Linked DNA regions of Parafrankia discariae. The protein of the gene in region 1 interacts with the protein of each later gene in a pairwise test. Links are inferred from orthologs where the notes say so. Each region holds a gene or a part of one and is shown on either strand. Other genes may lie near its edges. The genes, in order: B056_RS35620 and B056_RS0114000.

What was found.
Region 2: the proteins of B056_RS35620 (region 1) and B056_RS0114000 interact in binary tests that used the Escherichia coli proteins (3 or more experiments, as listed by UniProt). The link is inferred for Parafrankia discariae from one-to-one orthologs.

Annotation. Positions count from the first base shown.
Region 1 is NZ_KB891137.1:103,443-107,052, forward strand. The notes cover bases 180-3,477. They hold B056_RS35620 (ATP-binding protein), read left to right. Parts: upstream 180-562; coding sequence 563-3,277; downstream 3,278-3,477. Other genes in these bases: B056_RS0107320 (cytochrome P450), read left to right, coding at 3,439-3,477. In the rest of the region: potassium-transporting ATPase subunit KdpA, read right to left, coding at 1-153; more of B056_RS0107320, read left to right, coding at 3,478-3,610. UniProt on the Escherichia coli protein: Member of the two-component regulatory system KdpD/KdpE involved in the regulation of the kdp operon. KdpD may function as a membrane-associated protein kinase that phosphorylates KdpE in response to environmental signals.
Region 2 is NZ_KB891210.1:91,908-95,039, reverse strand. Bases 266-3,085 are described here. They hold B056_RS0114000 (response regulator), read right to left. Parts: upstream 2,121-3,085; coding sequence 1,410-2,120; downstream 266-1,409. Other genes in these bases: B056_RS43605 (HAF repeat-containing protein), read left to right, coding at 2,288-3,085; B056_RS0114005 (LLM class F420-dependent oxidoreductase), read right to left, coding at 397-1,296; B056_RS0114010 (SDR family NAD(P)-dependent oxidoreductase), read right to left, coding at 266-283. Also shown: more of B056_RS0114010, read right to left, coding at 1-265; more of B056_RS43605, read left to right, coding at 3,086-3,132. UniProt on the Escherichia coli protein: Member of the two-component regulatory system KdpD/KdpE involved in the regulation of the kdp operon.

The DNA.
Region 1 (3,610 bases):
CACCCCCGTCAGCCGGTATATCGCCCGCTCGAGGGGAAGGTGCTTCTCGCTGGTGTACACCCGGAACATGTAGTCGCCGAACGGCCGGTACGTCACGACCAGGGCGGCCACCAACAGCAGTGTCACCAGGATTCCGGCCACCGTCATGGACACTAGAAACGCTCCGGGAACAGCAGAGCCGCGACCATGAGAACTCCCAGACCTATCCCCAGAACAAGACCGGCGACGTTCTCCGCGGTCACAGCCGCTCAACCCCCCGCAGAACAAGCGCCAGCAGCGCGAAACAGGCGACTGTCAGCGCGACGTACACGACGTCGAGCACGGTTCCTCCTCAGAACGTCGACGGCCCCGCCGTCCCTCCTGCCACTGACGTCCAGAAGTCGGTGGCGCGGGGCGAGCGACGTCAGTAAAGCGTGGCCAATGGCCGGATTGACGATCTCTCACAGGTTTCTAACAGCGACGCGGCACTTTCTAACAGGACAGTAACGGCGATCATGAGAAAGGCCGGGCGGGGCCGCGCCGGAGCCTTCCGCCGGCCGCGGGCCGGCCGCACCATGGACGGGTGCCACGAGGAACCCTGCGGATCTACCTGGGCGCCGCGCCGGGCGTCGGCAAGACCTACGCCGCGCTCGACGAGGCCCACCGCCGCGCCGACCGGGGCACCGACGTCGTCATCGGCTTCGTCGAGACGCACGGCCGCCCGCGCACGGCCGCGATGCTCGACGACCTGGAGACCGTCCCCCGGCAGATCCTGGAATACCGGGGTGGATCGTTCACCGAGATGGACCTCGACGCCGTCCTCGCCCGACGTCCCGAGGTCGCGTTCGTCGACGAGCTGGCGCACACCAACGTCCCGGGAAGCCGGCACCCCAAGCGGTGGCACGACGTCCAGGAGCTGCTCGCCGCCGGCATCGACGTCATCTCCACCGTCAACGTCCAGCACCTGGAGTCGCTCAACGACGTCGTGGAGACCATCACCGGCGTCCCGCAGCGCGAGACCGTGCCCGACGACGTCGTCCGCCGCGCCGACCAGGTCGAACTGGTCGACATGGCCCCGGAGGCACTGCGCCGCCGGATGGCGCACGGCAACGTCTACGGGCCGGAGAAGGTGGACGCCGCCCTCGCCAACTACTTCCGGGTCGGCAACCTCACCGCGCTGCGCGAGCTCGCCCTGCTCTGGCTGGCCGGCAAGGTCGACGACCAGCTCGACCGCTACCGCGCCGACCACGGCATCGGCAGGACGTGGGAGACCCGCGAGCGCGTCGTGGTCGCGCTCACCGGTGGCCCGGAGGGCGACACACTGATCCGCCGGGCCTGCCGGATCGCCGCCCGGGGCCGGGGCGCCGACCTGCTCGCGGTGCACGTCGCCCGCTCCGACGGGCTCACCGGCGCCGACCCGGCCGCGCTGGCCCGGCAGCGGGCGCTGGTGGAGAGCCTCGGCGGCAGCTACCACCAGGTGATCGGCGACGACGTCCCCACCGCGCTGCTCGAGTTCGCCCGGGCCGAGAACGCCACCCAGCTGGTGCTCGGCGCCAGCCGCCGCGGCCGCCTGGCCCGCATCCTGAGCCCGGGGATCGGCGCGACCACGACGACCAGGTCCGGCTCCATCGACGTCCACATGGTCACCCACCCCGAGGCGTGGGGGCACCGGCCGGCCCCGGCGGGCGGCGAGGGCGCGGCACCACGCCGCCCCGGCCGGCACGATCGGCCCGGCTGGCGCCCCCGCGGCCGGACGGCCCTGGAGCCCCGCCGGCGGATCATCGCCACGGGGCTCACCCTGGCGCTTGTCCCGGCACTCACCGCCGGGCTCACCGCGAGCCGGGGCACGTTCAACCTGACCACGGAGATGCTCGCCTACCTGCTCGTCACGGTCACGGTGGCGCTGGTCGGCGGGTTCGGGCCCGCGCTGCTCTGCGCCGTCGCGAGCTCACTGCTGCTCAACTACTACTTCACCGCCCCGGTCACCGAATGGACCATCGCCGACGGCGACAACGCCCTGGCCCTGCTCGGGTTCGTGCTGGTGGCCAGCCTGGTCAGCCAGGTCGTGTCCACCTCCGCCCGGCGTTACGAGCAGGCCGTGCGGGCCTCCGCCGAGGCCGCGACCCTCTCCGTGCTGGCCGGCAGCGTCCTGCGCGGCGAGGACGCGCTGCCCGCGCTCCTCGCCCGGGCCCGGGAGACGTTCGGGATGATCTCGGTGACGTTGCTCGAACGCACCGACGACGACCAGGCCGGCACGGAATGGAACCCGGTCGCGACCACCACCGGCACGAGCGACTCCGGCGGACAGGACGCCGGCGGAGACGACGGCAGAGACGACGGCAGAGAGATCGTCGACATTCCCGTGCGTGACGACCTGCGTCTGGTCCTGACCGGACGGTCGCTGGCCGCCGCCGACCGACGGATCCTCACCGCCTTCGCCGCCCAGGCCGCCGTCGCCCTCGACCAGCACCGGCTGCGCGCGGCGGCGGCCGAGGCCGCGCCGATCGCGGCGGCGGACCGGGTCCGCACCGCGCTGCTCACCGCCGTCAGCCACGACCTGCGGACCCCACTGGCGGCGGCGAAGGCCGCGGTGAGCTGCCTGCGCGGTGTCGACATCGCCCTCACCGACGACGAGCGGGACGAGCTCCTCGCCACCGCCGACGAGTCCCTGGACAAGCTGACCCGCCTGGTCGAGAACCTGCTCGACCTGTCCCGCCTGCAGGCCGGGGCCCTGAGCGTCTTCCCCCGCCCCGTCGGGCTCGACGACATCGTCCCCCCGTCGCTCGACGAGATCGGCCCGGCCGCGAACAGCATCATCGTGCGGGTGCCCGACGACCTGCCGGACGTCCGGGCCGACCCGGCGCTGCTCGAACGGGTGATCGTCAACCTGGTCACCAACGCGCTGCGGTACGCCCCCGCCGACGCCCCACCGGTGATCACCGCGAGCACGCTCGGGGACCGAGTCGAGCTGCGCGTCGTCGACAGCGGGCCGGGCATTCCGGTGCGCCAGCGCGACTACGTCTTCCAGCCGTTCCAGCGGCTCGGCGACCGCGACAACACCACCGGGGTCGGCCTCGGCCTGGCGCTCTCCCGCGGCCTGACCGAGGCCATGGGCGGTACCCTCACCCCCGACGAGACCCCCGGCGGCGGACTGACCATGGTGCTGTCGCTGCCGGCCGCGCCCGGCTCAGCCCCGCCCGGCTCAGCCCCGCCCGGCTCAGCCGCGCTCAGCCGCGCCGACGGCTCACCCGGATCTGCTGTGGATCAGGCGGGCCGTCTCCCGGGCGATCTTCTGTAGCGACTCCTCGGGCAGCGAGCCGTCCAGCCTGGGCCGGACCGGGCGCGGCGGGCGCAGCGCGGCGTGCGGCACCGCGAGGGCGATGTCAAGTGGCCGTCGAGAAAGCTTTCTCGACGGCCACCCGAGGTGTGCGCGGCGGGCCGGGCGGGAACCGCAGGGGCGTGCCCCAGTCGACGACGTGGCCGAACGCGGTACACCGCTCACTGCCCGATCTCCTGTGCTGGCTGGACGGGCTGCGTCGGCGCGGCCAGGTCCACCGCGACGACCGGCAGCGGTGCTGGCACGTCCTCGGCCATCCGGAGGCCAACGCCGTCCTCGCGGACCACCGCTCGT
Region 2 (3,132 bases), on another replicon or contig:
TGACCAGGGTGTCGACCCGTCCCCAGCGTTCGTCGACGGCGGCGAACAGCGCCGCGAGCACGTCGGGGTCGCGGGCGTCGCCGTGCTGCACGATCGCCTCGGCGCCCTGCTCATCCAGCGCGGCCTGCAGGGTCTCGATCGCGTCCTTGTCGATGTCGACCACCGCGAGGCGCACGCCATTGGCCGCCAGGTCGGTGGTCACGGCCCCGCCGATGCCCCCCGCTCCCCCGGTGACCACGGCGACGCTGCCCGCCAGCCCGCCTCTGTCCTCGAACCAACCCATGACCCGCGCCTCCACTCCACGACCGCTGTCAGCTGACTGCCACCATCACCGCCTGACCGGCCCGGCACCTGACCGGCGCCGATTCCCCGGCCGGGGTCAGGTCCGGGCGGGCGTCACGAGAGGTGGGCCGCGCCGAAGGCCTCGATGAACTCGAGGGTCTCGGCGGCGGACCGGGTGTGGGACGAGACCACCGCCCAGGTCACGCCCGCCTTCTCGATCTCGGCCAGGGCCTCGCCGTGCCGGTCCTCGCTGACGTTCTCCGCCGAGATGGCGGTCGAGTAGGAGTACATCACGTCGATCTGGTCGGTCCGGCCGTTCGCGGCGGCGGCGTTCCGCACCTCGCTGATCATGCCGGCGAGCTCGGCGAGCGAGCCGATCGAGGCCGTGCGGGCCGTGGCGACCAGCTGGGCGCCACCGGACATCGGCATCCAGCCCTGCGCGCGGGCCGCCACCCGGCGACGGCTCAGCTTCGAGTTGCCGCCGATCCAGATCGGGATCGGGTCCTGGACCGGCCGCGGGCGGGCGATCACGTTGCGGGCGTCGAAGTGCAGGCCCTTGTAGCTGAACGGCTCGCCGCTCCAGTGCAGCGGCAGCGCCTCGAGGATCTCATCGAAGAGCGTGTTGCGCTCGTCGATGTCGACGCCGAGCGCGTAGAACTCGGACTTCTGGTAGCCCGTGCCGATGCCGAGGGTGAACCGGCCACCGGAGAGCTTGTCGACGGTCGCCGCGGCCTTGGCCAGCAGGAACGGGTTGCGGTACGGCGCGACCGACAGGTAGGTGAGCAGCCGCAGCCGGGTGGTCGCCGCCGCGGCGTAGCCCAGCGCGACGAACGGGTCGAGGCTCTGGTGCCCGCCGTTCTCGAGCCAGCGGGCGCCGGGGACGGGGTGCTCGGTCAGTGAGAAGCCGTCGAAGCCGGCCCGCTCGGCGGCCGCCGCCACCTCGTGCAGCGGACCGGGATCGAGCATGTCGCCGTCAGTGCCCGAGGTCTCCGGGTAGTGGAAGATGAAGCGCATCATCGTCACCTCGTCGTGCGTCCGCCGCGGGCCGGTCCGTGGAATCTGTCTACCAGAAAATTGACATTAAAGTCAGAAATCTGGCCCGGTGCCGGACAGCCGGGGATCGGGGATCAGGGCTGGTAGCGGTAGCCCATCCCCGGTTCGGTGGTGAGGTGGCGCGGGCGGGTGGGGTCCGGCTCGAGCTTGCGGCGCAGCCGGTTGATGTAGAGGCGCAGCGACGACGTGTCGGTGGCGTAGGCCGGTCCCCAGACCTCGCTGACGAGCGCGCGGCTGCCGACGAGCTTGCCCGGGTTGCGGACGAGCGCCTCGAGCAGGCGCCACTCCGTGGGCGTCAGGTGGACGGCCGCCCCGCCCTCGGTCCGGGCGGTCACCGCCTTCGCCGCGAAGTCCACCCGGTAGTCGCCGACGTCGGCGCTCGGCCCGGTCTCGGCGGCCGGGGCCCGGCGGGCGACGGCGCGCATCCGGGCCAGCAGCTCCTCGACGGAGAACGGCTTGGTGATGTAGTCGTCGGCCCCCGCGTCCAGCGAGGCGATCTTCTCCGGCCCGGACGTCCGCCCCGACAGGACGATGATCGGGACGCCGGTCCACCCGCGCAGGCCGCGGATGACCTCGATACCGTCCATGTCCGGCAGGCCCAGGTCGAGCAGCACGATGCCGGGCGGGTGGGCGGCGGCCTCCGCCAGCGCGTGCCCGCCGTCGACCGCGGTGCGGACCTCGTAGCCGCGGGCGCGCAGGGTGATCCGCATCGCGCGCAGCAGCTGCGGCTCGTCGTCGACGAACAGCACCCGCCCCCCGGCCCGCGACGCCGACTCCTCGCCCATGCCCCCGCTCCCGTCGCGTGCCCTGCCCGTCCCAGCATGGCAGCGCGCCGCACGGCATGGGCGGCGGTCGTTCATCCGACAGCGAGCGCTGCCGGCCGCCGGCCCGGTGGCGACCTAGCATCCGAGATCGACTACGGAGAGTAATTTTTCGATCTCAGGAGGCGCCCATGACGGGCACCACGAGGGCGCGGGTGCGGGCCGAGGCGCTCGCCGCCCTCACCGCGCTCACCGCGCTCACCACCGCCGGCGCGATCGGCGCCGCGGCGGCGCTGGCTCCGCCCGCGGCCGCGGCCTCCCCCGGGGGGTTCTCCTACCACGGCGGTGAGCTGGAGCTGGTCGCGCTGGACCTGCCGACGGGCGCCGTGTCCGGGCTGGCCACCGACATGAACGACGACGGCGTGGTCATCGGGCAGGTCTGGGACGAGGCGTTCGGCGGCAGCGGGGTCGTGTGGCGCGACGGCGTCCCCACCTCGATTCCGGACACGATTCCGCTGGCGGTCAATGACAGCGGCCAGGTCGCCGGCATCCGGTTCCCGAGCACCGGGCCGAACCGGGGGTTCGTCTGGACGGACGGAACCCTGACCACCCTGGAGCCGACCGACCCCGGGCCGAACCGCTACAGCTTCGCGTCCGCGATCGGCGCCGACGGCACCGTGGTCGGGCTGAGCGGCACGGACTCCCCGATGATGACGGGCGGCGCCGGCGAGCCCGCGGCCGAGGAGCCGGAAAACGGACCGACCGAAGCGGGACAGACAACAGCGGGACAGCCCGGAACCGGGCAGACCGGAACCGGGGAGGCCGCAACGGGGAGCGCCGCGGAGAACGGCGGCACCGTCTCGGACTACCCGGGCGCGACCGACACCCGGGCGACGGTCTGGCGGGACGGGAACGCGGTCGACCTGGGCACGCTCGGCGGGTCGTGGAGCAGCGCCGAGCTGATCAACGGCCACGGGCAGGTCGCCGGGATCAGTGCGACCGCGGACGGCCAGCAGCACGCGTTCCTGTCCGGGCC